DNA from 2 places in the Actinoalloteichus fjordicus genome. Region 2 is predicted to be linked to the other one. Evidence: riboswitches for the same ligand, from Rfam matches in the RefSeq annotation. Region 2 holds a riboswitch; the other holds the start of a gene.
What was found. Region 2 has a riboswitch for S-adenosylmethionine ahead of thrC (threonine synthase). Riboswitches for the same ligand answer to the same signal wherever they lie in the genome.

Region 1 (14,804 bases), 1.1 Mb from region 2:
TACGGGCGGTTCCGGAGGATGTGTTCGATCAACCGCCGATGATCACCGATAGTCATCGATCGGCCACCCAGTGGCACCTTCTTGGTGGTGTCAGCGTCCCGCGCGCGGCCTGCGACGCCCTCGGAAGCGGCCGAGTCAACCAGACCGTGGAGTGCCCGATCGAGGGCCGCGCGTCTCGGCGCCCGCGCGGCAGGCCCGTTCTCGCGCGCATCGGTTCCGCCGATCACCCGACGACGCCCGCGCCCGCGAGCACCGTCCAGGCCACGCCTGCCGACGCACACGTCGAAGGTATTGCGGGTCTTGGGCCGTAGGAACGACGGTGAAGGTCCGTGTCGTGGTCTCCCTCAACTCCGACGTGCTGCTGCTGGTCGCCAGGCCTGCCCGGTCGACGTTCTACCAGGAGCAGACCCGGCTGCGACGTCGGTGATCCGCGAACCGAGCGCGAGACCGCGATCACGAGTGTCCCGCAACGGCAACTGCCTCGACAACGCCGCGATCGAGAACTTATCGGCCATTTCCGGGAAGTTTATCTGAAAAGTGATCTGAATCACCGGTAAGTTGCACTGCGGGCAATGACCGCTATGTTCGTGATCGGTTCGTTAATCTCTGATTACCGGTCGAATGACCGTCGGAATGCTTCTCCCCGAAAGGAAAGACGGTCGAACGGCCGATTGAAAGGACGGTGGCGATGAGGCACAGAAAAGTACCCGCAGTGGTGTTAGGGCTGGCCTTGAGTTCCAGTCTTGCTGCGGGCGCGGTGCAGGCGGGGGCCGAGGAGACCACAGGTGAGAGGGGCACGGGCGCGAGCCCGATCGCGAATGCGGAGTCCGAGATCCTGACTTTGATTACCGGCGATCGACTTCGGGTTGCGAAGATGTCGGATGGTCGGCCGTCGGTCACGGTGCTGCCAGGTGCCGGTCGATCGAACGTTCCTTTCCATCGAATTTCTGAGGGTGATGCTCTTTCGGTCATTCCGGCTGATGCGTTCGGTCTGGTTCAGTCGGGTCGGTTGGACGAACGACTCTTCGATGTCACCGGTCTTCTCGAGCAGGGTTTCGGTGATGCGGGTCCGCTTCCGTTGATCGTGTCGTACGAGTCGGGTGTCGATCGTCCGCTTGCCGATCCGTTGTCTGCGGTGGGTGCGGAGGTCGTGCGGGAGTTGCCGAGTGTGGGCGGCGTGGTGGTGGAGACCGAGTCGGGTTCCGCTGCGGAGGTCTGGGAGGTGCTCGGTGCGGAGCAGACCACGTTCGCGGGCGGGGTTGACCGGGTGTGGTTGAACGGTCGGGCTGAGGTCTTCGACGAGGAGAGCAACGCGCAGATCGGTGCTCCGGAGGCGTGGGAGGCCGGTTACTCCGGTGCGGGTGCGACGGTGGCGGTGCTCGACAGTGGTTATGACGCCGAGCATCCGGACCTTCAAGGTGTGGTGGTCGAGGCGGAGGACTTCACCGGCAACCCTGACGGACCTCACGACGGCAACGGCCACGGCACGCATGTCGCCGCCACGGTCGCGGGCACCGGTGCGGCTTCTGACGGTGCGCACCGGGGTGTCGCCCCGGACGCGAGCCTCATCGTGGGCAAAGTCTGTGACGACTACGGCTACTGCACGGACGACGCCGTCATCGCGGGCATGGAGTGGGCGGCCGAACAGGGCGTCGCCGCCGCCAACCTCAGCCTCGGCAGCGGACCCAGCGACGGCACTGACCCGTTGTCGGTCGCGGTGAACACCCTCACCGAGCAGAGTGGCACGCTGTATGTGATCGCGGCGGGCAACTTCGGCGCCGAGGAGTCGGTGAGCTCGCCGGCTGCGGCTGATGCCGCGCTGGCCGTTGCCAGTGTCACCAAGACCGACGAGCTCAGCGATTTCTCCAGTCGGGGCCCGAGGTTCGGTGACAAGGCGATCAAGCCCGATATCGCCGCGCCCGGCTCGGACATCATCTCCGCCCGTGCGGGCGGCACGACCGATAACGATCCTTACACGTCGTTGAGCGGCACCTCGATGGCGTCTCCGCACGTCGCGGGTGCTGCCGCCGTGCTCGCCGCCCAACACCCCGAGTGGCAGGCCGACGAGTTGAAGGCCGCCCTGACGGGCTCCTCCGTTCCGTTGGACGGCATCGGCGTCACCGGACAAGGCTCCGGCAGGCTCGACCTCGCCGCTGCGGTGTCGGCCGAGGTCCTCGCCTCGCCCTCCTCACTCAGCCTGGGGGCGTTCCCGTACCCGCATGACCAGGAGCCGGCGACTCGGGAACTCACCTACACCAACACCGGAACCGAAGACGCCGTCTTCGACCTGACGTTCGACGCGGCGGGAGCCGACGGCACACCCGCGCCGGACGGGCTGTTCAGCCTGAGCGCCGAGCAGATCACCGTGCCCGCAGGCGGCGAGACCACCGTCGAGCTGACCGTAGACCCCTCGGCCAATGCACAGCTCGGCTTCCTCAGCGGCTCGGTCCTGGCCACCAGCACCGACGGCGACACCACGGTCTCAACGGCGGCGGGCGCCTTCCTCGAGCCCGAAAGCTACGACCTGTCCATCGAGGCCACGACCCAGTCCGGCACCCCGGCCGAGTTCCCCGCCATCGCCGCTGTCAACCGCGAGACCGGCGACAGCACCATGATCGATCCCGGCGCCGAGGGCAACATCACCGCCCGCCTCCCCGCAGGCCTCTACGACGTGATCGCCCACTTGGGCGAGTACGCCGAGGAGGACGGCGAGGTCATCGGCGGCTCGATGACCGCCGTGGCCGAACTGGGTATCGATCTCACCTCGGACACGTCCATCAGCCTCGACGGCACCCAGGCTGTCCCGGTGGTCGTGGAGACCGAGCGGGAGACCGTCACCGAGCGATCCGTCACTGAACTGTTCGTCGGACGAACCGGCATCGGCTCGATGGTCGGAGACGTGCAGGTCGACCAGTTCGCGGTGCCGAGCGGCGACCCCGGCGACAGCGGCCTGCGGTTCGCCTACCGCCCGAGGCTCGTCGCACCGGAGGGCACGGCCGAGCCATATGGCTACAACCTCATCCTGCACGATGCGGGAATTCCGGAGTCACCGATCCTCGAGGCGAACGATGCCGATCTGTCGATCGTGCAGAACGACTACCACGCGCAGGGCGTCGCGGCGGAAGGCCACCGGGGATCGGCAGGAATCCTGCCGGAGGACGACCTCAGTGTCGGATTCGGTTCTCCGATCGAGGTGCCCACCCATCGGCTTGAACTCTTCAGCACCGGCGACATCCGTTGGCTCGAGTCCCTCACGTTCATCAATGTCGAGGCGAGCGAGGACTACTCCACGGAGAAGACGCACGAGCCGGGGGACAGCACGGTGACGTGGAACAGCGCACCGCTGGGCGTCGGCGTGGGCACCGAGGCGAACCCCGCTGGGCAGCGGCTCGGCGACGAGATCCTCCTCAACCCTGGAGTCATCGCCCCCAGCGGTGATCCCGTCAGTTACTACGGGGAATCCTTCGGCACCTCCGCTATCGTCGCCTCCACCACGCTGTCGAAGGACGGCGAGGTCATCGAGACGCAGGAGACACTCGGCGGGCTGTTCGCGGTGCCCTCGGGCGACGGGGTGTTCACCGCGGACGTCACCGCGACTCGCGACCTGCCCTGGTCGGTGTACGGCACCGAGATCGACGCGTCGTGGACCTTCGCCTCCGACACCGTCGACGGCGAGCTGCCCGAAGGCCTGCCACTGCTGGGCGTCGGCTTCAGCGGCGAGGTCGACGAGCTCGGACAGGCACCCGCGGGCGTCGAGTATCCGCTGGGCCTGCACGTGAACGGCCTCGCGGACGACCAGCCGACCGAGCTGACCCTGGAGGTCTCCTACGACGACGGCGCCACCTGGACGGCCGTCGAGGTGACCTCGACCGAGGACGGCGCGACGGCGCTGCTCACCCACCCGGCCGAGGACGGCTTCGTCTCGCTGCGGGCGAGCGCGGCCGACGCGGCGGGCAACACCGTGGAGCAGACGATGCTGCGGTCCTACGGGATCACCACCGGCTGACCACCCGGTCTCGCACCGGCGCCCGCATGAGCACGGCGCCGTGACGACACGGCCTGCACCCGACCATTCCGGTCGGGTGCAGGCCGTGTCATCGTCTACGGGACAGACGTCTTCCCGGCCGCCGCTCTACTCGACGGGCAGGCTGCCCGACGCCTGCGGTGCTTCTCTTCGACAATGCAGGCGATGACGGACGGCGGCCGATCGAACGGCTTCTTATCGTGTTGCAGAGAGGTCGACCGGGCACTGATGGACTCAGTGTGCTCAGAACGACGGCAGCACGCCGCCGTCGTAGTTCTCCTCGATGAACTGCCGGACCTCGTCGGAGGTCAGCAGCTCGACGAGCGTCGCGATCCTGGGATCGTCGGCCAGCTCGGGCGTGGTCACGACGCCGTTGGCGTTGGGGTTGCCCTCCGCCTCCTCCAGCAGGATCGAGTCGTCAGCCGGGCTCAGGCCCGAGTCGATGGCGTAGTTACCGTTGATCACGGAGGCGTCGGTGTCCTGGAGGCTCACCGCGAGCTGCGCGGCCTCCAGCGGGGCGAACTCGAAGTTCCTCGGGTTGTCCTCGACGTCGGCCTCGGTGGCCTGCCCCTCGGTGCCCTCGCGGAGCGAGATCAGGCCGTTGTCGGCGAGGAGCTGAAGGCCGCGGTTGAGGTTGGCCGGGTCGTTGGACACGCCGATCGTGGCGCCGTCCGGCAGGTCGTCGACCGACTCGACGCTGTCCGAGTACAGGCCCAGCGGTTCGAGGTGCACGGCCTCGATCCACTCGTACTCGCCGCCGTGCTCGATCTGGAAGTTGTCCAGGTAGGGCACGGTCTGGAAGTAGTTGGCCTCCAGCGACCCGTCCTGTAGCGCCGTGTTCGGCTGCACGTAGTCGTTGAAGGGGACGACCTCCAGCTCCAGCCCCGCGTCGGCGGCCAACTCCTGGTCGATGAACTCCAGGATCTCGCCGTGCGGGACGGGGCTCACGCCGACCCGCAACGGGCCGTCGGTCGAGGCGGCCCCCTCGTCGGTGGTCGATGCGTTCTCGCTCCCGCAGCCCGCCAGGACCGCGGCCGAGGCCGCCAGCAGGACGGTCACGTCTCTGACCCGACGTCTGATGCGCATGGCGATGTCTCCGTTCTGAGGAACTTCTCGGATTGCAACGTGTGTCGTCTTCATCGCGCGACATCAGTCGCGCGTCAGTACTGAGTCCACAATGGACAGACTCAGCAGTCCGCTGACCAGCTTCGACGCCGGACGGGCGATCGAGAACGGCGGGCAGCCCCAGCAGGGCGGCTGCACCGTCGGGGCGTCAGATCTTCAGCGCGGACCGCCGTCGGTCGATCGCGCGGGCGAGCCGGTCGAAGAGCAGCTGGGTGAACCAGGCGAGCGCGCCGAGCGCCACGACCGATGCCCACAGCATCCGCGTGTCGTTGCGCTGGTAGCCGAAGCGGATCGCCACGTCGCCGAGTCCGCCGCCGCCGATGACGCCCGCCATCGCCGAGTAGCCGATCAACGTCACCGCAGTGACGCCGATCGCGGCCACCAGCGCCGGGCCCGCCTCCCGCAGCAGGACGCTGCGGACCATGCGGGTCCGACTGGCCCCCGTGGTGATCGCGGCCTCCACGACCGAGGCGTTGACCTCGCGCAACGCCGCCTGAACGAGCCTGCCGACGAACGGGATGGCACCCACCGTGAGCGGGACGATCACCGCCGTCGGTCCGATCGTCGTCCCGACCAGCGCGCGAGTCACCGACCCCAGCAGGACCAGCAGCACCACGAAGGGCAGCGAACGGCCGATGTCCACCACCACGCCCAGCACCCGATGCAGCACCGGCCGGGGGCTCAGGCCCGTCGGCGAGGTGATGTGCAGCAGCACCCCGAGCGGGATGCCGCCGAGGGCGGCGAGGACGGTGGCGATGCCGACCATGTAGATCGTGTCTCCGGTGGCGGCTGACACCAGGTCGAAGACCCGATCCCACGGGGTCGGTTCTCTCACGCGGCTACTCCTGGAATCTCTTGTGGGGTGCGACGGACCGTCGCCTCGTGGTCGGCGAGCCAGGCCAGCGCGGCCTCGGACCGGTCGCCGGTCAGACCGATGCGGAACCGCGCCACCGGGGTGTCGCCGAGCCGCGTGAGTCCGCCGCCGAGGATCGACAGGTCCACGCCGAACCGGTTGGCCGCCTCCGGCAGCAGCGCCCCGACGGCGGCGAACCCGACGAGCACCACCTCGGCGACGACGTCGGCCCTGGCAGCAGGCCCCCGCAGGCTCGACGCCTGGTCGATCTCGGGAAGCAGCGAGGAGGTGATCCGGCTGCCGGGAACGGTCAGCAGGTCGAGCACCTTGCCGTGCTCCACGATCTGCCCGTCGTCCAGCACCGCGACGTCGTCGCAGATCCGGCGGACGACGGCCATGTCATGGGTGACCACGAGCACGGTCACGCCGAGTTCGGCACGCACGCGATCGAGCACCGTCAGCACCGATCCCGTGGTCTCCGGGTCCAGCGCGGAGGTCGGCTCGTCGGCGAGCAGCACGGACGGCCGGGCCGCCAGCGCCCTGGCCACCGCCACCCGCTGGCGCTGGCCGCCGGAGAGCTGGTCCGGATAGCTGCCCGCCTTGTCGGTCAGGCCGACCAGATCCAACAGCTCGACGACCCTGGACCGCCGAGCGGCGGGGCTCACACCCGCGCTCTCGAGCGGAAGAGCCACGTTGCCAGCGGCAGTGCGCTGCCGCAGCAGCGAGTCGCCCTGCGGCACCACGCCGATGCGACGGCGGGCGGCCCGCAGGTCACGGCCCCGCAGCGACACCAGGTCGGTGCCCTCCACGGTGATCGAGCCGCTGTCGGGCTGCTCCAGCAGCGCGATGCAGCGAGCCAGCGTGGACTTTCCCGCGCCGCTGGGGCCGACGACGCCGCAGACGGTGCTCTCCGGAACGGACAGCGTCACCCCGTCCAGGGCGTGCACGACGCCCTTCTTACCGGGGAAGGTCTTGGTCAGCTTCTCGACAGTGATCATCTCTGCTCCACGACGCCGGGCCGCTCGCAGGCGGCACGCTGAGACCGCCCCGACGACGGGGCGGTGAAAGAAAGGGGCGATGACTACCGGGGGTCAGACTCGCGATGAGACGAGGTAAACCCGACAGCCGGAAGCGGTTCGACGACACTGGTCGACCACACGTCGGCGCGTGAGCATGAACTGAACTAACACTACGACTCCATCGGTCCTGGCGTTAGCACCTGCCCAACGGGTGGGTGGTTGCTGCGGCGTCTTCGAGCCAGGTCTCTCAGCCGCTCAGGATGGTCGGTCCTCTTGAGTAAAACCGACGAGCCAGTTCCCGCGCAAGTAGATTCCGGCCACACCTGCGCATCGACACCCGTTTCGACCAACGACCGCAGCGCTGCGGCGCGATGTCCAGGCACGATGGCGGGCCGCGCCTGCGTGGCGAAGAACACCGCAGGCCCGGCGACAGATCGCGGCGAGCATCGATTGCACTCGGCGTGCGGCCCCAGTCACGCCGGACAGGCCAACCGGCACCGAGGCCGCGTCGACCGCTGATCGAACCGCATCAGCACCGACCACACGATCACTTGCAGTGACTCACGTCACAGTGAAGCCCTGTCAGGAACCTGCATGCCACCTCGTTCAAGGTGCGAACGCACGAGACAGGAGCAGAGAAATGCGGCATCGCATCATCGTCCTCGGGGCCGGATACGCCGGAGTCTTCGCCGCCGGATGCCTGGCCCGCCATCTCCATCCCGACGACGTCGAGATCACCGCCGTCAACGCCGAATCCGACTTCGTCGAGCGGATGCGCCTGCACCAGCTCGCCGCAGGCCAGGACCTACGCCGCTACGAACTGGCGACGATGTTCGCGAACACGGGCATCCGGCTCCGAGTGGCGCGCGTCGCCGCCGTCGACGTCGAGCGCCGGGTGGTCACCGTGACCGACGATGAGGGCACCAGCACGCTCGAATACGACACCCTCCTCTACGCGCTCGGCAGCACCGCGGCCGACCACGGCGTCTCTGGCGTCACCGAGCACGCCTTCCACATCGCCGAGCGACAGCCGACGCTGCGGCTGCGTCAGCGACTGGATGAGCTGGATGGGCAGGGGACGGTGCTGGTCGTGGGCGGCAACCTGACCGCGATCGAGGCGGCCACCGAGATCGCCGAGTCACGACCCGGACTCCGGGTCACCCTCACCACCAGCGGGGAACTGGGGGCCTGGCTGAGCCCGAAGGCTCGCCGTCACCTGCTGCGGGTCTTCGACCGGTTCAACATCACAGTTCACGAGCACACCACCATCGACCACGTCGAGGCGACGAGGGCCGTCGCCGAGGACGGCACCACCTTCGCTGCCGACGCGATCGTGTGGGCAGCCGGTTTCGCCGTCCACCCCATCGCCGCCGCCAGCGGTCTCGACGTCGCAGCCGACGGTCGGATCGCCGTCGACCGCATGATGCGGTCGGTCTCACACCCAGAGGTCTACGCCGTAGGTGACAGCGTCTATGCCATCGGCGAGAACGGTCGGCCGTTGCCGATGTCCTGCGCTTCGGCGGGACTCACCGCCAGGCAGGCGACGGCCGCGATAATCGGAGACCTGACCGGTCGCGTGATCTCGAAGGTTCCGTTGACCTACCTCGGAAACTGCCTCAGCCTGGGACAGAAGGACGCGATCCTTCAGATCGTCGACGGCGAGGCACAGTCGAGGACCTGGTCCCTGCGCGGCCGTCCGACCGGGACCTTCAAGTCCGGCGTGCTCCGAGGTGTCCTGTGGAGCGTGCGCCGCCCGACCTACGGGCTGCCGACCCGGAAACGTCATCTGAGCATCGTGTCCGATCGCTCCAGTGAGCGCGTTCGGCACCTAGAGTCGCGCTGATGGACGCTGCCACCGTGGAGTGTTTCGAGGCCAACCGGGATCGGTTGGCCTCACTCGCGTACCGGCTGCTCGGCTCGGCCGCCGATGCCGAGGACACCGTGCAGGACGCGTTCCTGCGCTGGCAGACCGCAGATCGGGCACACATCGAGGTACCCGAGGCGTGGCTGACGAAGGTGGTCACCAACCTGTCCATCGACCGACTCCGTTCGGCGAAGATGCGCCATGAACGGGCGGTCGGCGACTGGCTGCCGGAACCGCTCCTCGATGGTGATCCGATGCTCGGCCCGGCGGACACCGTCGAGCAGCGAGAATCGGTGACAATGGCGGTCCTGCTGCTCCTGGAACGCCTCCCGCCGATCGAGCGAGCCGTCTATGTTCTGCGCGAGGCCTTCTCTTTCCCCCACGCCGAGATCGCCGCGATCCTCGACATCACCGAGTCCGCGAGCCAGCAACACGCCCACCGGGCCCGGCGTCATGTGACCGCCGAGCGCAACATCAGTGAAGTCGACAGCGCAGCCGCGCGCCGTATCGTCGAGGCGTTCGTCAACGCCGCTTCCTCGGGCCGTACCGAACAATTGGTGGCGTTGCTGACCGAGGATGCGACCGCGATCGCCGACGGCGCCAACTGGACCATGAAGCTGGTGCGGTACGCAGATCCCGAGCGTATTGCTGCGATCGTGCGAGCCGGTTTCAAGCCGACTGCGGCGAAGCGGAAGTTGGTAGGCGGCTCTCCAGCGATCCACGCCGCCGTGGTCAACGGCTCTCCCGCAATGATCGCCACGCTCGGGGACCGGGTTCTGGCGGTGGTGGTCCTGGAGATTCGTGACGACAAGATCTCGGCCGTTCGCAGTGTGGGGGGCCCGGCCCGCCTCGGCCGCTTCATTGAACAATGGGATCGGCGCGAACACGACGACCCCCTTATCGAGAAGTGGTGACGGTCCTCGGCTCGCAGGCTTCACGAGAGGGTGGGAGACGGTCCGGGCCCGAAATGGTGACCGGACCGCGCGACCGCCCGACAACGCAGCATCGCGGGGCAGCCGCCCGTTGAGCGGGCGATGATCTGCACGGTCTCGGGGCGGACGCTCACGGACACACCGTCGTGGTCGTGGGGCGCTCGGCCGAGAAGACCCGCGCCGTCGCCGGCGCATCGAGGTGGACAGCTACGTCGCAGACTTCATCGACCTCGAGCACCTCGCGGGTCAACTTCGTACCGCATACCCGAAGATCGACGTGCTGGCCAACAACGCGGGCGGAGTGGTCGGCACACGGAAGAAGACCGTGGACGGCTTCGAGAAGACGTTCCAGGTCGACCATCTCGCGCCGTTCCTGCTCACGCGGCGGCTGCTGGACACGCTGATCTCCGAACGCGCGTCGGTGTTACAGACCTCCAGCATGGTGCGGTTCGTCAAGAAGATCCACCTGGACGATCTCGATCACGACCGCGATCACGACCCGGTGCACGCCTACGGCGCGGCGAAACCGGCGAACATCCTGTTCACCACGGAACTGCATCGCTACCACGCCGACGGCATCTCGGCGGCCTCGTTCTATCCGGGCATCGTCAAGACGAACTTCGCCGCCGACACCACCAGCCCGGTCATGCGCTTCGTCCGATCGCTCAGCACCAAGCCGCTGATCGGACGCGCCCTGCTGCCCACGCCCGAGCAACGCGCGGATCAGATCGTGTGGCTTGCCGAAGGCGTCCCCGGAACGGACTGGCAGTCGGGGGCCTACTACTACCGGCGCAGGGCCGTCACGCCGCGCAACGCGCAGGCGGGCGATGCCGTCCTCGCGCGTGGCCTGTGGGAACGCTCCGAAGAACTCCTCGCGGGACAGCTCTCATGACCTGCACGCATCACCGTTGACAGCGGGGCGGGAACTGCTGTGGGAGGAAGTCCTCGTCGGAGAAGAGGGCGTGATAGACGCGAGCGTTCTCGGGGTCGGTGTAGTCCAAGGTCATGTCGATGGGCAGCTCCAACGTCGCCCTACTGGGAAATTCGATCTGGTGTTCGGCAAAGAGGGCGAACATCTGCTGCTCCACTGCATGAAGGTCCTGGTCACCGGGATACATCAAGCGCTGCCACTGATGCTCCCCGGTACGCGCCAGGACGGCCAACCGTCCCAGCATTGACAGCTCCAAGACCCATTCCTGTTGCGGATGATCGACCTTGTAGGCGAAGGCCACGTAGTTGATGGTATCGGTGTGCTCAGACAGCTGGACGGAGTCGAGCGCGCCGAGCTGCTGAATCAGCGAGTCATAGGGACGCAGTTCCATCTGACTGGTGATGAAGGAGTAGTCGGGATCAGCAAGGTTGCCGCCGTAGGAATTAGCAATGAGGATAAAGATGTCCGTCTCGCCAGCTCCGCAGCACCCTCCAACATCTCTCGATACGCCCATTCGATCAATAAGTCCCTCGCTGTGGAAGCTCTGGATACAACGGAGAGGCCTGCCACGGGAGGGAGTCTTCGTCCGAGAAGAGTGCGTGGTAGACACGCACGTTCTCGGGATCGGCGTAGTCCAGATTCATGTCCAACGGTGATCTTCTGCTCGGCGAGGATGCCGAAGATTCGGCGTTCGAGCAGTTGAAGGTCTTGGTCGTCAGGCAGCAGAAGGCGGTGCCAGTAGTGCTTGCCGAGCCGGGCGAACGCACCGATCGGGCCGAGCATCGACAGTTCCAACGCCCATTCCTGGCCACCATGACTGATGAGGCAGGCAAAGGACGAGTAGGTATTCGCATCGGAGTACTCCCGAATCTCCACGCCGTCGATGGCACCGATCAAGCCGATCTCGGGATCGTAAGGCCGCCGGTCCATGGCCGGGTCCACGAAGTAGAAGTGCGGACTGCTCAGATCGCCCCCATACGACGTGGTGATCAAGCTGATGACTTCCTCGAGTTTCATAGCGCCTCCCTGTGAATACGAGTGATTCCAGGTCCGCAAGGATGACCGTGAAGGCGCCCCTTGTTATCGAGATGTGCGCGCACCTGCATCTGATATCTACCGCGCCCGTCAACACCGATCGGGTAACCGAAGTCATACTCCCGAACATTATCTCTTCCTTTGACCGATCCGCCTTTGTCCCAGGCCTGACGGACGAGCCAGCGTGCTGCCACCGCGTGGGCAGCCCCCATCACTCACACTGCTCCACCACACGAAATGTCGGACTCACTGCTGATCCCGGCAGCGCGGCACCTGATCAGCCGACGCCAACACGGCTGAACTCTGTTCAATCCGGCGGCCTCGCGGAAAGTTCCGGGTACAGCGGCGAGAATTCCCATGGCACGAAGTCTTCGTCGGAGAAGAGCGCATGGTAAACGCGCACGTTCTCCGGGTCGGTGAAGGCCAGCGCCATGTCCAACGGTTTTTCAAGCTCCACTCTGTCTGGGAATTCGATGTGCCACGCAGCGAGGATGGCGAAAATCGCATGTTCAACTGGTTCGAGGTCGTCATCGTGAGGGTAGATCAACCGATGCCACTGGCCGCCGCCTGCCCGCGCGAACACCGCAAATGGGCCGAGCATGGAGAGTTCCAGCACCCAGATACGTCCCCCGTCAACGATCTCGTAGCCGAAACATACCTCGTAGTTCGGATCAGTCGATTCAGCGACCTGCACTGAACCCAGTGCACGAACCTGTTCGATGGCAGGGTCATAGGGGCGGGTCTCCATCTGGTTACGAACGAAGGAGAAGTCGGGATTCGAGAGATCTCCGCCGTATGCCCCGGTGATGAAGTCGGTGAGGCCTGTCTCAGTCATGAAAGGTCCTTACGTACTCGGGTGATGACTGGCCCACTGGGGTGTGCGTGAAGCCGACCTTTCCGATCCAAGTGCGCGCGCACGCGGGTCTGGTAGCAGCCCTGCCCGTCCACTCCGACGGGATAACCGAAGTCATAGTCACGCACGTGGCGCCTCTGTTTGCCCGCCGGAAGACCCTTCTCCCATGCCTCCCGGCCGAGTCGATCAGCGGACTCGACGTCGAAGAAGGCCGACTCCCCGTGTGGCCCATCCTTCCGCTGTGCGTACTCCCGTGTCCCCAGCACGTGCCTGGCCTGCTTCTGGGTGCTGATCCCGCGCGGCTCGTCCGGCCAGCCCGGCGGGGTGGCCCGGTCGATCGTCGCGACATCGACGACCGGGGCGCCGGTGGGCATCGCTCCTACCGCCGGGGTGAGGCCCAGGACGTCCACGACGTATTCGTCGAGATGACTGCCCGCCGCGCCCCAGTGGCCCGCTGTGCGGCGCAGGGTGTCGCGGGCGTGGGTCAGCTTCTCGCGCGCCTCGGTGAGCAGCGGGTTACGCGACTCGCTCGCCAGGACGGCGACCTGCCGGAGGATCTCGTCGATCCGGTCGGCCTCGGCCAGCGCCGCCGCCACCGGAAGATCCGCCTGCACCGCAGCCAACGCTGCCGCCGCCTCCTCGATCTCGGACATCACAGGGCCGCCGCATAGGCGCGTAGGACGCCGGTACCGCCCCGGATGCTCGCCGCACACTCCTCGACACCGAGTCCCGCCAGCGCCACCCGCCGGACGGCCGCCCCCGCCGAGGCCGCCTCACTGGTGGCGAGGACCCGACGCAGCGTGCCCGCCGCCCGCAGGCCCGCCTCGGTGAGCGGTCCGACGGAGAAGGCTTCCAACCCCTCGACGAGGGCGTGCAACTCGCCCCGCAATGCGGGCACCGACATGACTTCCCCCAGTAATCGATCAGACCCGTTGCGTCACAGTATCGGATCGTGGTGTTCTCTCCACGGCGTGAGCCGGTGTCGGGCGGACCGTGGTCGACGGCTCGGCGACCGCCGGAGACGAGACGATCAGGCTTGGCGGCGCCACGCGGCTGGGGCCCGACGGCGCCACAGGCGGGTCCGGTAACGAGGCGAGCAGGCACGCGGTGCAGGGCACGCCGTCGCCGCCCGCGAGCCGTTCGAGGGGCTCGCCCAGTCGGAAGGCTCTGCCGCACCGGGCGATCAGCTGTGTCGCGGTGATGCCGTCGCCGACGATGACGTGCACGGGAAGCGTGCCAACCCGGCGGACGAACCAGCGGATCGCGTCGTCGGGGGCCGGGATGTCCGCCTCGCCGAGGTGGATCGCCCGGCAGCCGGGGCAGTCCTCGACGTGAGTTCCCGGCACGCCGGGCTCGACCTCGGCAGGCGGCGGTCCGATCAGGACCCACGCCCCGCACAGCGCCACCGCCCGATCGCCGTCGACGGGCAACGTCTCTCCCTCGTCGACGAACACCTTGTGCTGCTGGAGGAACAGTCCAGCACTCGGCACGGCGATCTGATCGACGAGCACCGGCTCCGCCGCGACGGCGACATCCGCGCCGGTGCTGAGAGATCTGCTGCCTGAATCCAAGACGGGATCGGTGCCGTCTCGGTGTTGCGCACCGGCGGTCCCGCTGCCGTCACGGTCGCCCGGCGGCTCGCTCATCGCGACACCGCCGCACAGAGAGCCGCATGAAGATAGGGACGTATGCGGGCGGCGCGGAGGTGTCGGACGGTGCCCATGACGGAGATCGTGGTGATCGTCAGTCCCGAGATCATCGGATCACCGCCAGGGCACGACGAGGCTCCGGCACCACAGCGCACGGCGGCACGGGGTCCACCACGGCCGGGACGACGGACAGCGCGGCCGGTGGCGGTGGCGGCGCGGATGTCGGCGGGCCGAGGATGGCGAGGCAGTCCGCGCAGGGCTGGTCGTCGTAGTAGCACTCGTCGATCGGCCACCGGTTGAGCGCCACGAACCTGCGCCGCGCGCACGCGGGCCACACCACCACCGAACTGGCGCGCAGCTCGATCCACCCGAGATGCGTGTCCCCCATCCGCACTGATCGGACGAACCAGGAACGTGCGGTCGACGTCCTCCTCATCGGCTGCCACCGCCGTCTCCGGAAGTAGCGACACCGAACCGACCAGCGCCGACCGACGCACGGCCGATCACCGAATCGCCCGC
Region 2 (14,804 bases):
GCCTCGTCGACCACCAGCAGCCCGGCGCTCTCGGTCAGGGCGGGCAGCACGGTGTCTCGGAAGTCGGGGTTGTTCAGCCGTTCCGGGCTGACCAGCAGCACGTCGACCTCGCCTGCGGCCACCGAGTCCTGCACCGCCTCCCACTCGGTGACGTTGGCCGAGTTGATCGTCGCCGCGTGCACGCCCGCACGGGCCGCCGCCTCCACCTGGTTGCGCATCAGCGCCAGCAGTGGCGAGACGATGATCGTGGGGCCTTCGCCCAGTTCACGGAGCAGCGCCGTCGCCACGAAGTAGACGGCCGACTTGCCCCAGCCGGTCCGTTGCACGACGAGCGCCCGTCGGCGGTCCACCACCAGGGCACTGATCGCGGCCCACTGGTCTTCTCGCAAACGTGCCTGCGGGCCCGCCAACGCGCGCAACCGCTCCTCGGCCAGTTCTCGCAAACCCTGCTCGTCCACGGTGTCAGGCATACCGCAGAGCGCGGCCGGGCCCTCCACCGGGCGTCGAGAAGTCGCTCGATGCCCGTGCCGACGAGGCTCTACGCTGGGCAGATGACCAGCACGACGATGGGTGAGGCAGAGCGGTTCTCCGAGAAGGACGCTGTCGACGCTGCTGCGGCTGCCGCCGAGGACACCACCGCGAACGCCGGTGCCGAGGCCGCCTCCGCCGCAGGGCAGCCGGGGACCAGTCCTGCGGAGGCCCCGCCCGCCTCGCCTGCCGACGCCGATGCGGCCCTTCGTGCCGAGGTCCTCGACGCGGCCCGCCGGGCCAGGGCGGCCGCCGCCGACACGGGGCTTGTGACGAGTGCCGAGAAGGACGCGGCCCTCGTGGCGATGGCGCAGGCCTTGCTGGATCGGACCCCGGAGATCCTCGCCGCGAACGAGGCCGATCGGACGGCCGCCCGCGAGAACGACATGCCCGCGAACCTCGTGGACCGGCTGACCCTGACCGAAGAGCGCGTGGCGGCGGTCGCACAGGGGCTGCGGGACATCGCCGAGCTGCCCGACCCGGTGGGCGAGGTGGTGCGCGGCAGTGTGCTGCCCAACGGGCTGGAGCTGCGTCAGCTGCGGGTTCCGCTCGGCGTGTTGGGCATGGTCTACGAGGGCAGGCCGAACGTGACGGTCGACGCCGCCGGGCTGTCCCTGAAATCGGGCAACGCGGTCCTGCTGCGCGGGTCCTCCTCGGCGGAGCGATCCAACACCGCGCTCGTCGCGATCCTGCGTGACGTGCTGGTCGCCGCCGGGCTGCCTGCGGACGCCGTCCAGCTCCTGCCGTGCCACGACCGGGCCTCCGTCCGCCACCTGATCACCGCGCGGGGCCTGGTCGACCTGGTCATCCCGAGGGGCGGAGCGGGCCTCATCGCCGCAGTGGTCGAGCAGGCCACCGTGCCCACCGTCGAGACCGGGATCGGCAACTGCCACGTCTACGTGGACTCCTCCGCCGAACTCGACCAGGCCGTTCGCATCGTGCTGAACTCCAAGACCCGGCGTCCCAGCGTCTGCAACGCGGCCGAGACACTGCTGGTGCACCGGGCCGTCGCCGAGGACTTCCTGCCGATGATGGGGTCGAAACTGCGTGCTGCCGAGGTCGTGGTGCACGCCGACGAGTCCTCGGCCGCACTGCTCTCGGAGTCGGTGCCCGCCACGGAGGAGGACTGGGACACCGAGTACCTCTCGATGGATCTCGCGGTGAAGGTGGTCGACTCGCTGGACGAGGCGGTCGAGCACATCGCGCGGCACGGGTCGGGTCATACCGAGGCCATCGTCACCAGTGACCTTCGCGCGGCCCGTCGATTCGTCGCCAGGGTCGACGCCGCCGCCGTCGTGGTGAATGCCTCCACCGGGTTCACCGACGGCGCGGAGCTGGGCATGGGAGCCGAGATCGGCATCTCCACGCAGAAGCTGCACGCCAGGGGCCCGATGGGGCTTCCAGAGCTGACGTCGACGAAATGGGTCGTCTGGGGGGACGGGCAGGTCCGACCCAGGTCGTGACGGCCGCCGCCGGGCAGGCGGGCGCGGGGCCTCACGAAAGGGTGTATTGACCCAAGGTAGTCACCTGCTTACTTTCGGTGCTGTCATGTGGTTGGCAGACACCGTGAGTGAGGAAAGCAGCGAGTGACGATCCCCCACGAGGTCAGGTCTTACCCCTTCGAGATGAGTGAACGACTGATGCTCGACCCGCTCTACTCGGAGCTGCGCGCGACCGAGTCCGTGTGCCGAGTGAGCCTGCCCTTCGGCGAGGACGGCTGGTTGGTGACCCGGTTCGAGTACGCGAGGGTGGTGCTGGCCGATCCCCGGTTCAGCCGCGCCGCGTCGGTGGACCGTGACGAGCCGAGGCTCGGCAGGCATCAGCACAACGTCGGCATCACGACGATGGATCCGCCGCACCACACCCGCCTGCGCGGTCTGGCGGCCAAGGCGCTCACCGCCAGGCGGGTGGAGGAGTTGCGCCTGAAGACACGGGAGACGGCGCAGCGGCTCGTCGAGGATCTGGTGCGACACGATCCGCCGGTCGATCTGGTCGAGCACTTCGCCCTGCCGTTCCCGATCGCCGTGATCTGCGAGTTGATGGGCGTGCCGCCGGAGGACCGGGGTCGGCTGCGGTCCTGGGCCGAGGTGATCCTGTCCACGACAGGGGCGTCCCCCGAGGAGGTCGGGCGGCAGCGGCTCGCCATGCACGACTATCTGACCGAGCTGGTCGCGCGTCGTCGTCGCGAGCCGACCGACGACCTGCTCGGCGCGATGGTGCTGGCCAGGGACGGGGAGGACCGACTCACCGACGACGAGATGGTGCTGCTGGCTGGCGCCATCCTCACCGCAGGCCATGAGACGATCGCCACTCAGATCCCCAATTTCGTCTACGTGCTGCTCACGACGCCCAGGCTGATCGATCGAGTGCGTGCCGCCCCGGATCTCCTCGAATCCACGGTGGAGGAGCTGATGCGATCCGTACCGTTGACCACCGTCCTCGCCGCACGCTACGCACTGGAGGACGTCCGCCTCGGCGATGTCGTGATCCGCGCGGGCGATCCCGTCGTGGTGTCGCTGGCCTCGGCGAACATGGACGAGGAGGTCTTCTGCGGGGCGAGTGAGATCGATCCTGGCCGTAAGCACAACCCTCATCTGGGATTCGGGCACGGGAGTCATCACTGCATCGGTGCGCAGTTGGCGAGAATGGAGCTTCAGGTCGCGTTGGAGACGTTGCTCCGGAGGCTTCCGGGACTGCGACTCGGCGTCGAGGAGGATGCTCTCGAATGGAAGAGCGGGATGCTGGTCCGGGGGCTTCGCAGCCTGCCGGTCGGTTGGTAGGGAGGATCACGTCATGGGTCGCTGGAAGATCGACGTCAATCAGGGTGCGTGCGTCGGTTCGGGGATGTGCACGGGCACCGCGCCGGACCACTTCCGGCTCGACGGTGCTGCGGCCAGTGCCGTCGCCGAGGAGATCGACGCCCACGACGAGGTGATCGACGCGGCGGAGAGCTGCCCCGTCGAGGCGATCCTCGTGCGTGAGGCGGTGGGCGGGAAGGTCCTCGCACCGACGGACTGAGTCTCGGGTCGGCCGCCGCCTGTCAGACCGACGGGTAAGCTGCCCGCTCGTGGCCGAAACGACGGCGGTGAGCTCGGCAGCACGTCCTGCGCGTCGACGCGTCGGTGTGATGGGCGGCACCTTCGACCCGATCCACCACGGTCACCTCGTGGTCGCCAGCGAGGTGCAGGCTCGTTTCGAGCTGGACGAGGTGGTGTTCGTTCCCACCGGCAGGCCGTGGCAGAAGGACGACCAGACGATCAGCGCCGCCGAGGACCGCTATCTGATGACGGTCATCGCGACCGCCTCGAATCCTCGTTTCTCGGTCAGCCGCGTCGACATCGATCGCAGCGGCCCGACCTTCACCGTGGACACGCTCAAGGACCTCCAGCGAGCCCTCCCGGACGCCGATCTCTTCTTCATCACCGGTGCCGACGCCCTGGAGCAGATCCTGTCGTGGCGTCGGGTCGAGGAGCTGTTCGCCCTCGCTCACTTCGTCGGCGTCACCAGACCCGGCTACCAGCTGGTGGACCACCACCTGCCTGCGGGCTCGGTCACCCTGATCGAGGTTCCCGCGATGGCGATCTCCTCCACCGACTGCCGCACACGGGTGGCCGGGGGGATGCCGGTCTGGTACCTGGTGCCCGACGGAGTCGTCCAGTACATCTCCAAACGGAGCCTGTACCAGGGCTGAGACCGCCGTCGCGCGTCGTGGACGGCCGGGCCGTGTCGTCCGTGTTTCTCGGCGCGTCGACGTGCCGTGCCGCACCGGTACGCTCAGGCATTCGAGCGGGCGACGAGTGTGCCCGCCACGGAGGGAGAACTGTGGTTGCGACCGACGAGGCGCGGGAGACGGCGCTCGTCGCCGCCCGTGCGGCGGCGGACAAGAAGGCCCACGAGATCGTGGTGCTGGACGTGTCCGATCAGCTTGTCATCACCGATTGTTTCGTGATCGCCTCGGCCCCCAACGAGCGCCAGGTGTCGGCCATCGTCGACGGCATCGAGGAGAAGCTGCGGGCCGTAGGCGTCAAGCCGGTGCGCCGGGAGGGCGCCCGCGAGGGACGCTGGGTGCTGCTGGACTTCATCGACGTCGTCGTGCACGTCCAGCACGCCGAGGAACGTGCCTTCTACGGGCTGGAGCGGTTGTGGAAGGACTGTCCTCGGGTGCCGTTCGACGGCGGTGATCCGGGTGACACGGCCGGCTCGGGGGCTCAGGACGCCGATGCGGCGGCCAGCGTCGGGGACGACCAGGCGTGAGCCTGTCGCGACTAGTGCTCTGGCGGCACGGCGAGACGGACCACAACGCCACGGGCAGGCTGCAGGGACAGCTCGACACGCACCTCACCGAGAAGGGGCGTGCCCAGGCGCGGCGGGCGGCGCCCGCCCTGGTCCGTTTCGAGCCGGGCGTCGTGGTGACCTCCGATCTGCGGCGCGCCTCGGACACGGCTGCGGCGTTCCACGCCATCACCGGGATCGACACTCGGGTCGACACCCGGCTGCGGGAGACGCACATCGGTGACTGGGAGGGCCTGAGCGGCATCGAGGTCGAGGAGGGCTGGCCCGGCGGTCTGACGCGGTGGCGGGAGGACCCGCAGTGGGGCCCACCCGGCGGCGAGAGCCGGGTTCAGGTTGCGGAACGGTCGGAAGCGGTGGTCGCCGAGCTCGACGCGGAACGCACGGGGACCGCGATGCTGTGTGCGCACGGCGGGCTGATCGTCGCGCTCACCGGCAGGCTGCTCGGCCTGAGTCCGGCGCAGTGGCCGCAGCTCATCGGCATCGGCAACTGCCACTGGACGGTGTTGGAACGGCGGGCGGACGACGGTCTGCGGTGGCGACTGCGTCAGTACAACGCAGGCGTCGTCGAGTGAGTCCGGTGGACTCGGCGAGGGGAACGCTGCTGGTGCTGGGCGACTCCCTCACTTTCCACGGTCCCCGAGGCCCGCACCCGGCCGACGAGCCGGGGTTGTGGCCCAACGTCGCCTCGGCGCGGCTGGGAACGCGCGCCGAACTGGTCGCGGGCCTCGGCTGGACGGCACGGGATGCCTGGTGGGCGTTGACCCGTGACCCGAGGTGTTGGGCCGCGCTGCCGCATGCGCGGGCGGTGGTCCTGGCGGTGGGCAGTATGGACACGCTGCCCTCTCCGCTGCCGACCGTGCTGCGGGAGGGCATGCGCTATCTGCGTCCCGACGGTCTGCGACGTCGCGTCCGCGCGGGTTATCGCCGTCTGCAGCCGGGACTGGCCAGGATGCTCGGCGGGAGGCCGGTGGCGCTGCCGCCCAGGCTGACGGTCCGCTACCTGGAGGACTGCCGAGCCGCGGTCACAGCCCTCCGCCCGGACGTCACCGTGATCGGGATGCTTCCCTCGGTGCATCGGGCCGCCGAGTACGCCGGGGTCCACACCGGTCACGCCCCGGCCGTCGCTGCGGTTCGGACCTGGGGCTCGCGTACCGACACTCCGCTGCTCGACCTGCCCGCGCTGGTGACGGCGCACCTCGCCGCGGGTCTGGGCAATCCCGACGGGATGCACTGGGGCTGGCAGGCCCATCAGGACGTCGGCGTCGCCGTGGCGGAACTGCTGCTCGCGGGCGCTGCCTGCGACTCTGCCGACGGGCCCGCCGCGGAGCAGGCCGCCGACGAGGCGACCGGTGTCGATCCGGATCATGACGACCGGCAGATGCCTGCCACTCGGGTCACCAGGTAAACCGTGACCGTGGCCGTGGTGACCGACTCCACCGCCTACCTTCCGGAGGGGTTCGCGGAGCGGAGGCGTGTGCGGGTGGTGCCCCTGCACGTGCTGGTGGACGGGCGGTCGCTGCGGGACGGCGTCGACATGGGCGCAGCGGAACTGGCCGACGACCTGCGGGCGCACCGTCAGGTCACGACCTCCCGCGCGACCCCGGTCGAGTTCGCCGCCGTCTATCGCGAGCTGCTGCGCGACGGTGCGGAGGAGATCGTCTCGGTGCATCTGTCCTCGGATCTCTCCGGCACCTGGGACGCCGCCTGGTTCGCGGCCGAGGAGATCGGCTCCGATCGGGTCCATGTGATCGACTCCCGCTCCACCGGGATGGGACTCGGCTTCGCGGTCCTGGTGGCGGCCGACGCCGCGGGCGCGGGCGCGACGGGCGACGAGGTGGCGCGGGTCGCCGGGCAGACGGCCGCCCGCACCAGGACGTTCTTCTGCCTGGACACCCTCGAGTACCTGCGGCGTGGTGGTCGCATCGGCACGGCGGCGGCGTTCCTTGGCACGGCGTTGGCGGTGCGGCCCCTGCTGCACGTCGACGACGGGCGCATCGTGCCGCTGGAGAAGGTTCGCACCTCGGCGCGGGCGCTGACCAGGCTGGTCGACCACGTCGCCGAGGCGGCCGGTTCGGGGGAGACCGGTGTCGCCGTGCATCATCTCGACGCGCCGGAGCGCGCCGTGGAGCTGGCCGCGAGGATCGAGGAGCGGGTGCCCGGCTGCCGCGCCTGCCTGATCTCGGAGCTCGGCGCGGTGGTGGGCGCGCACACCGGCCCCGGCGTGCTCGGGGCCGTCGTGCTTCCCGGCGGACCCGACGGTGCAAGCTGACCCCGACCCACCGACGTTACGCCCCACGTCCGTCGCCTCGTCCTTTTCGCGTGTCGCTCCCGGCGAGTTGTCCACAGCGCTCCAGCCATCCACATCTTGATCTTGCAACCCCGCCCCGCCACCGCATCCTGCATACGGTGCCGTCATGGCTGTTTCGACGACGGCACGCAGGCCGACCTGCGCCGACCCACGACGACGGCTCGACGTCATCGTCACGGGGGACGACTGCGCGAACACTCCGGCCGTCGGCGGGAGTGCTCCCGCGCGAGGTCCCACCGGACCCGGCGCCGTAGGACGTCGTCCGGTCTCCGACGCCCCACTGGTCGCGGCGGGCGGCGGCAGACACCGCAGCGACCCCGGTCCGACCCGCATGGGACGGGCCGGGCCGCCTGCCGCGCCACGGCGGCTGGGCAGACTCGTTCGACGCTGGGTCCCGGCAGGCATCGGATCGGCCAGGCTGGACCCGGGCCGATCCGGCGCGCTCGCGGTGGGTGGTGTCGCCGTGATCGCCGTGGCCGTCGTCCTGATCGGGCTGCTCTGGCGGCCCGCTCCGACGGAGGAGCGGCTTCCCGCGCTGCCTCTCGCGGCGTCCGGTGTGTCGGCCGCGGACGGATCACCGGGGCAGTCGGCGGTGGTGTCGACGAGCGCCACGCCTGCGCCTGCGGCGGAGCTCGTGGTCAGCGTGGTCGGGCGGGTCCACGTCCCGGGCCTGGTCACCCTGACTGCTCCTGCTCGGGTGGCTGATGCGGTCGCGGCGGCGGGTGGTGCGCACCCCGATGCCGATCTCGACACGGTGAATCTCGCTCGAGCCTTGGCGGACGGCGAGCAGATCCACGTCGACGCGCCTGCTCCGCCGGGGGCCGAGGTCGATGGTGGGGTGATCGGCGGCGGGGTGGGCGGTGGAGCCGCTCAGGCATCGGCGGGGTCCGCACCGATCGATCTGAACACCGCGTCCGCCGCCCAGCTCGACGCGCTTCCCGGCGTCGGTCCGGTCACCGCGCAGGCGATCGTCGACTGGCGGGCCGCTCACGGCCGTTTCACCTCGGTCGAGGATCTGCGGGAGGTCGACGGGATCGGTCCGACGCGCTATGAACGGCTGAAAGACCTGGTGACGTCATGATGAGGCCGACGGCACGACGGGATCTCCGGCTGGTGCCCTCCGCCCTGTCAGTGTGGGCGGTGACCCTGGTCGGCATCCACGCGGGCCACCTCGCCGCAGCGTGCTTCGGCGCCCTGGCCTGTCTGGTGATGCTCGGATGCGGTCTCTGTGCCCGTCACGGGGTGCGGGTCGCACGACGCATGACGGCGGGCGTGCTGGCGGCGGGCCTGCTGACTGCTGCGGCGGCCGTCGGGGTAGGAGTCCGGGAACGCCATGCGAGTGCCCACCCGCTGCGGGAGGCCGCGGAACGAGGCGACGAGGCGCGGGTGCGGATGCAGCTCACCGACGACCCGGCTCGACTGATGACGGCGGGCTACGCGGGCGATCCAGGTGATGGGCGGCTGCTGGTTCGTGCCCGGCTGGCCGCGATGGAGCTCGACGGACAGCGTCGCGACACGCGTGGGCGACTGATCGTTCTCGCGGACGACCCCGGCTGGTCGGCGCTGCTGCCGGGCCAACAGGTGACCGCCGAGGGAGCGTTGCTGCCGCCTCGTCCCGGTGATCTGACGGTGGCGGTGCTTCGGGTACGCGGCCCGCCGCTCGACATCGGGCCGGTCTCGTGGTGGCAGAGCGCCGCAGACACGGTGCGCGGCGGTCTGCGCACGGCGGCGGAGGTGCTGCACCCTGATCCGGCGGGTCTGCTGCCCGCCTTGGTCGTCGGTGACACCGGGGGACAGTCTCCGCAGGTGGAGGAGGAGTTCCAAGCGGCAGGCCTGACTCACCTGACGGCAGTGTCCGGGGCGAACCTCGCGATCCTGTGCGGGGCGGTGCTGCTGCTCTGCCGGGCGGTGAGTCTGGGGCCGGTCCCGTCCACAGTGGCCGCAGCCGTGGCGCTGGTCGGTTTCGTCATCCTGGCTCGACCGGAGCCGAGCGTGCTTCGGGCGGCGGCGATGGGCTCGGTGACCCTGCTTGCGTTGGTGTTGGGCAGGCGGCGTTGCGCGCTGCCCGCGCTGGCAGGCACGGTGATCGCCTTGCTGTTGGTGTTGCCTGAACTGTCGACGCATCCGGGTTTCGCCTTGTCGGTGGCGGCGACAGCCGGCCTGGTGCTGTTGGCGCCCGGTTGGGCCGGGGCGTTGCGGGATCGGGGAGTGCCGATCGGTGTCGCCGAGGCCCTTGCGGTCGCGGTGGCGGCGCAGGTCGCGACGGCGCCGTTGATCGCGGGGCTGTCCGGTGAGGTGAGTCTGATCTCGATCCTGGCGAACCTCCTGGCCGCTCCCGTGGTCGCGCCCGCGACGCTGCTCGGGGTGTTGGCGGCGCTGGTCTCGCCGTTTCATCTGGGCACCGCCGAGCTGCTCGTGTATCTGGCGGGGCCGGAGGTGTGGTGGCTGATCCTGGTCGGGAGGCACGCCGCTGCCGTCCCGGCAGCCCGGATCGACTGGCCTTCAGGCGTGACGGGCGGGGTGCTGCTCACGGTGCTGGCGCTGATCCTGGTGCTGATCGTGCGCTTCCGGCGGGTCCGTGTCCTCCTGGTGGCGATGCTGTTGGTGACGGTCCTGTTCCTGTTGCCTGCCAGGCTTGTCTCGCCGGGCTGGCCGCCGAAGGACTGGGCGGTGGTGGCGTGTGACGTCGCGCAGGGCGACGCGGTCGTGCTGGCCACCGGAGAGCCGGGTCGCGTGGTCCTGGTGGACGTCGGACCGGACACCGGGGCGGTGCACGCCTGCCTCCGCGATCTGGGGGTGCGGTCGATCGCCTTGATCGTCCTGAGCCATCTTCACGCCGATCACGTCGGGGGACTCACCTCTGCGTTGACCGGCCGGGAGGTCGGGGCGATCGCTCTCGGCCCGGTACGCGTTCCCGACTGGGCGCACACCAGGGTCCGGGAATCAGCGGCAGCGGCCGACGTACCGGTGGTCGAGCTGCAGGCCGGGCGTCGACTGGCGTGGAGCGATCTCCTCCTGGAGGTGCTGGGGCCGGTGGACCCCTCATCGAGGGTCGACGCGGAATCGGGAACGGAGGTGAACGACAACTCGCTGGTGCTTCGGGCGACCACGCCGGCGGGCCGGGTGCTGTTGACCGGCGACATCGAACTCGCCGGACAGTCCGAGCTGTTGCGGTCGGGGGCAGATGTCGGCGCTGAGATCCTCAAGGTGCCGCACCACGGTTCGCGCTACACCTCACCGAGGTTTCTCGCGGCGGTCCGGCCCCGGACAGCTCTGATCAGCGTGGGAGGTGACAACCGTTACGGGCATCCGAGCGCCACGGTGGTCGAGGAGCTGTCGGCTCTAGGGGCCGTGGTGTTGCGCACCGATCGCGGCGGTGACGTGGCCGTGGTGGTTCGAGACGGTGACCAGGCCGTCGTCAGGAGAGCGGTGGAGAGCACTCCGTAGCTTGTGCCCGGCTCGGGCCGGACCCGGCAGCGTGCATCCTCTGCAGGCTGCTCCGAGGCAGTCTGCCCTGCCCACCTGCGTGAGAGAAGGGACGCCGCGTCGCTCGGCGGGTGGCTGGAAGGCAGGCGCCGCCGGAGAACAGGACGACAACGACTGGGCCTGCCCTGACGTCGTGGGCACCGACTCGGGTCGTCCCCGGACATGACGTGGCGCCGCCGGCGGGCGCCGGGCTTCGGGTACTGACACTCGACGGGCCGTACATCGGATGGCCGCCCATGCCGAGTTGGGCGGTCCCGCCATCCGGCGGGTGCCGATGCCACGGCAGAACCTGCCACCCGGCGGGCGCGCCGGGTGAGTCTTGCCTGCCGACGCGGCAGGCGGGTGGAACGAACCGCCACGGCGCAGAACCAACGGGAAGGGCGGAGGTGGAGGCGGGCGGGTGGGGAGGGGGAGGGGGAGGGAGGGAGACAACCCCGGCGGTCTCGGTCTCGGCCGCCGCCGCATTTCCGTGCGGCACGAGGCCGGTCGATGTGAGCCTGCATCTCAGCGCGGCGCCGGAGTCGGCCACGTCATGGACGGGCGATGCCGCCTGCCGCGCGCCGTTGCCAGCCGGCGCTACCCGGTGCTGGGGTACCGCTGTCCGGTTCACCTGACCGGGTCGTCGATCACGTCCGATGCCGCTGGGCCGGGGGTGTGACGGCTTGGCGTCGCCGCATACGTGGCTGCCACTCACCGAGTGGGCGTTGCCGCCGCACACACGGGCGCCGCAGATGCAGACGCCGCTCACACAGACGCGGTTTCTCGTCCCGGGCCGTCATTCGGCAGCCGACGTCCATCGCCGCGCCACGGAGAGACGCGGCGACCGACGGCAGCCGCCTGCCCCGGCGTAGCGGGGCGGCGCCGGTAGTTCAGCGGCGCCTGATGGAGCTGAACTGCGGTCCTGCTCCGGACCGGACCGAGCGACCGCGCCCGCGAATCCCGATCGCAGCGGAGACGGAGGACCGGTATTCGCCGCCGACTTCGCCTGTGGCGTCGACCCGGCACGTATTCCATGACTGCGCCCGGCCGATTCGTCCCGCCGAATCCGCCCTGGCCGAATGCGCCCGGCCCCACGTGCAGGGTCTGCTCGCCAAGCCCAGAGAGGACCGACTGGACGGCACCGCCTTAGACGCACCGCGCCGAACTGCCGTGAGGTGCCCCGACTGAAGACACTCCAGCCGGAGGACTTCGGCGGAACGGCGGGAACAGGCCTCGCCGTTAGCGCGCCGTCGGAGGGGAGACGACTGTCTGCACTCCGACGGCGCGACTGTCCGGCTTCGGCACAGGCTTCCGGTCGTCAGTACCCGAGTGCCTCGTGCACTGCCTTCGAGGAGGGCGGCACCGTGGCCTTGGGACCGACATGGTCCTGAATGGCATCGAGCGTCTTGAGCCCGTCGCCGGTGATCAGCAGTACGGTCTCGGCCTCCGGATCAAGCTTGCCCGCCTCGATGAGCTTCTTCGTCGTGGCCACGGTGACCCCGCCTGCGGTCTCGGTGAAGATCCCCTCGGTCCGGGCCAACAGGCGGATGCCCGCCACCACCTCGTCGTCGCTGACGTCCTCGATCGCTCCGCCCGTCCGCCGTACGGCGTCCAGCACGTAGGGCCCGTCGGCGGGCGCGCCGATCGCCAGCGAGCGAGCGATCGTGTCCGGACGCACCGGTTGCACCACGTCGCTGCCCGCTCGGAACGCGGCCGACACCGGCGAGCAGCCGGTCGCCTGGGCACCGAAGACGCGGTAGGGCGTGGGCTCCACCAATCCGAGCGTCCCCAGCTCCTGGAAGCCCTTGTCGACCTTCGTGAGCTGGGCCCCGGAGGCGATCGGCACGACGATCTGTTCTGGCAGCCGCCAGCCGAGTTGTTCGGCGACCTCGAAGGCGAGTGTCTTCGAGCCCTCGGCGTAATAGGGCCGCACGTTGACGTTGACGAACGCCCAGTCCTCGTGTTCGGCGGCCAGCTCGGTGGCGAGTCGATTCACGTCGTCGTAGTTGCCGTCCACGGCGATGAGCGCGCCGTCGTAGACGGCGGTCGTCAGCACTTTCGCCCGCTCCAGGGAGGAGGGGATCAGCACGATGGACCGCCAGCCCGCCCTGGCCGCCGCGGCGGCGACGGCGTTGGCGAGATTGCCGGTGGAGGGGCAGGCCAAGACCTGGAAGCCCAATTCACGGGCGGCGGCCAGTGCCACGGCGACCACGCGGTCCTTGAACGAATGGGTGGGGTTGCCGGTGTCGTCCTTGACCCACAGGTTCTTCAACCCCAGTTCGGCGGCGAGGCGATCGGCGCGAACCAGTCGGGTGAGGCCTGGCTGGGTGTTGGCGTGGTCGTCGACGTCGGCGGGCACCGGGAGAAGCCCGCGATACCGCCAGATCGATCGAGGCCCGGCCTCGATGTCCTCCCGGCGAATCCTGCCGAACTCGTAGGCCACCTCCAGCGGCCCGAAACACTCGGCGCAGGCGAACTCGGCGGCCAGCGGAGTTCGATTCCCGCATTCCCGACAGGACAGGGCGGCGGCGGGACCAAGGTCCAGCGTGGCGTTCGTGGGCGTGCGCAGGGTCGTCGTCATCGCGAGGCCTCTCCTCATCTTTCCCGCAGCGCGGGCCGGAATTGGCACCGTGATCGTCGAATGCCGCTGGACGCGGCCGGGCTGTCGACGCCGGTTGCCGGGGTTTCGCAGGGCCGGACCCTCTACCCCTCTGGATGAAGTGTTCAGTTGTGTCACCAACCCTAGGGCATCGAAACGGGTCGAAACCACCCTCTGTCCGAGGTGTGGGACCGCCGAGCCTCGGAGGTGCCCTGGGGGACGTCGAGCCGGGCCGACGAGCGGGCGGTCCGACTGACCAGGTGCAATCCCGGCTGCCGACCAGGGCAGACCCGAGCGGCGAGCACAGCGCGGCGCCGACGTCGGACATGCCACGTCCGTACCTCGGCTGTACTGCGACGAGGTCCTTCCCGACCCCGGAGGACCGCGCCGCCCCGCCGGGGTCTGCGGACCCGCTCCGACACCGAGGTCGCGGCTGGCCGGTCGCCGGCTGCCGGACTCGACTCCACGGAGGTCGGTCGGGGACCCGTGCCAGGATGAGCGGGTGAACACGCGAGTCGCCCCACCTGCTCCGGTTCAGCTCGTCCTCGGTGAGGAGGAGCTGCTCGTCGAGCGTGCGGTGCGGGCGGCGTCGGAGGCGGCGCGACAGGTCGACCCGATGACCGAGACGGTGCGGGTCAAGGCCGGCGAACTGACCCTCCCCCGGTTCACCGAGCTGGTGAGCCCGTCGCTGTTCGGGGAAGGGCGGGTCGTCGTCGTGGACGCCGCGCAGGATGCCGGACAGGAACTCGCAGAAGCGCTCGTCTCCTATCGGCCGCAGCCCGACGACGGGATCGTGCTGGTCGTGGTCCATTCCGGCGGTGGTCGGGCCAAACTCGCGAAGCAGCTTCCCGCCACCCTCCGCAAGGCGGGCGCGGACGTCCGGGAGTGCGGGAAGATCACCAGAGCCGCTGAGCGGGAGAACTTCGTTCGCAACGAGGTTCGCCAGGTGGGCGGACGGATCGATCCCGGCGGGGTCACCGCCTTGGTCGAGACGGTGGGGTCGGACCTGCGAGAACTCGCCGCCGCCGCCACTCAGCTCGTCGCCGACACCGAGGGGCCGATCGACGAGGCGACGGTGCGCCGCTACCACCGGGGCCGGGCCGAGGTGACCGGGTTCGCGGTCGCGGAGAAGGCCGTGACCGGCGATCGAGCCGGTGCGCTCGAAGCGCTGCGGTGGGCACTCCAGCTCGGCGTGCCCGCCGTACTCGTCGCCGACGCCCTGGCCGACGCCGTGCGCAGCATCGCGTTGGTGCGCGGGGCGCGCAACGGCGACCCGTTCCAGCTCGCGGGGGAGTTGGGCATGCCGCCGTGGAAGATCAAGAAGGTGCGTACCCAGGTTCGCGGTTGGGAGGAGGCCGGACTCGCCGAGGCGATGCACCTGGTCGCCCGACTCAACGGCGAGGTCAAGGGGCAGGCGGCCGACGCGAGTTACGCATTGGAACGCGCGGTCTTCGGCATCATCGACGCCCGCGCCCGGCACTGACTCCGCGCCCTCGGCGACGGGCGGGTGGTCGAAGCTCGTCCGCAACGGTCTCGGCAGCCGCCTGAGCCCACAGCCGGGCCTCACTGCCGACGTTCAGCGCACCGCACTCCCGCGACGGTGCCGACACG

Region 1: linked by a shared signal. The riboswitch ahead of UA74_RS03550 (methionine ABC transporter ATP-binding protein) and the one ahead of thrC (threonine synthase) in region 2 are both predicted to bind S-adenosylmethionine.

The regions. Positions count from the first base shown of each region.
Region 1 covers NZ_CP016076.1:742,620-757,423, reverse strand. The annotation lists gene UA74_RS03565 (S8 family peptidase) at 689-4,006, shown strand; gene UA74_RS03560 (MetQ/NlpA family ABC transporter substrate-binding protein) at 4,268-5,110, opposite strand; gene UA74_RS03555 (methionine ABC transporter permease) at 5,298-5,984, opposite strand; gene UA74_RS03550 (methionine ABC transporter ATP-binding protein) at 5,981-7,000, opposite strand; SAM riboswitch class I at 7,197-7,288, opposite strand; gene UA74_RS03545 (NAD(P)/FAD-dependent oxidoreductase) at 7,662-8,864, shown strand; gene UA74_RS03540 (sigma-70 family RNA polymerase sigma factor) at 8,864-9,799, shown strand; gene UA74_RS03535 (SDR family NAD(P)-dependent oxidoreductase) at 10,017-10,709, shown strand; gene UA74_RS03530 (hypothetical protein) at 10,720-11,262, opposite strand; gene UA74_RS31465 (hypothetical protein) at 11,391-11,780, shown strand; gene UA74_RS03525 (hypothetical protein) at 12,091-12,618, opposite strand; gene UA74_RS03520 (hypothetical protein) at 12,615-13,289, opposite strand; gene UA74_RS03515 (hypothetical protein) at 13,289-13,540, opposite strand; gene UA74_RS03510 (hypothetical protein) at 13,560-14,282, opposite strand; gene UA74_RS03505 (hypothetical protein) at 14,392-14,673, opposite strand; gene UA74_RS03500 (hypothetical protein) at 14,718-14,804, opposite strand, start outside.
Region 2 covers NZ_CP016076.1:1,839,160-1,853,963, forward strand. The annotation lists gene UA74_RS08330 (RecQ family ATP-dependent DNA helicase) at 1-470, opposite strand, end outside; gene UA74_RS08335 (glutamate-5-semialdehyde dehydrogenase) at 552-1,991, shown strand; gene UA74_RS08340 (cytochrome P450) at 2,154-3,308, shown strand; gene UA74_RS08345 (ferredoxin) at 3,322-3,546, shown strand; gene nadD (nicotinate-nucleotide adenylyltransferase) at 3,596-4,219, shown strand; gene rsfS (ribosome silencing factor) at 4,351-4,782, shown strand; gene UA74_RS08360 (histidine phosphatase family protein) at 4,779-5,393, shown strand; gene octT (diglucosylglycerate octanoyltransferase) at 5,399-6,226, shown strand; gene UA74_RS08370 (DegV family protein) at 6,230-7,090, shown strand; gene UA74_RS08375 (ComEA family DNA-binding protein) at 7,236-8,210, shown strand; gene UA74_RS08380 (ComEC/Rec2 family competence protein) at 8,207-10,576, shown strand; gene thrC (threonine synthase) at 11,913-13,175, opposite strand; SAM riboswitch class I at 13,187-13,316, opposite strand; gene holA (DNA polymerase III subunit delta) at 13,696-14,676, shown strand.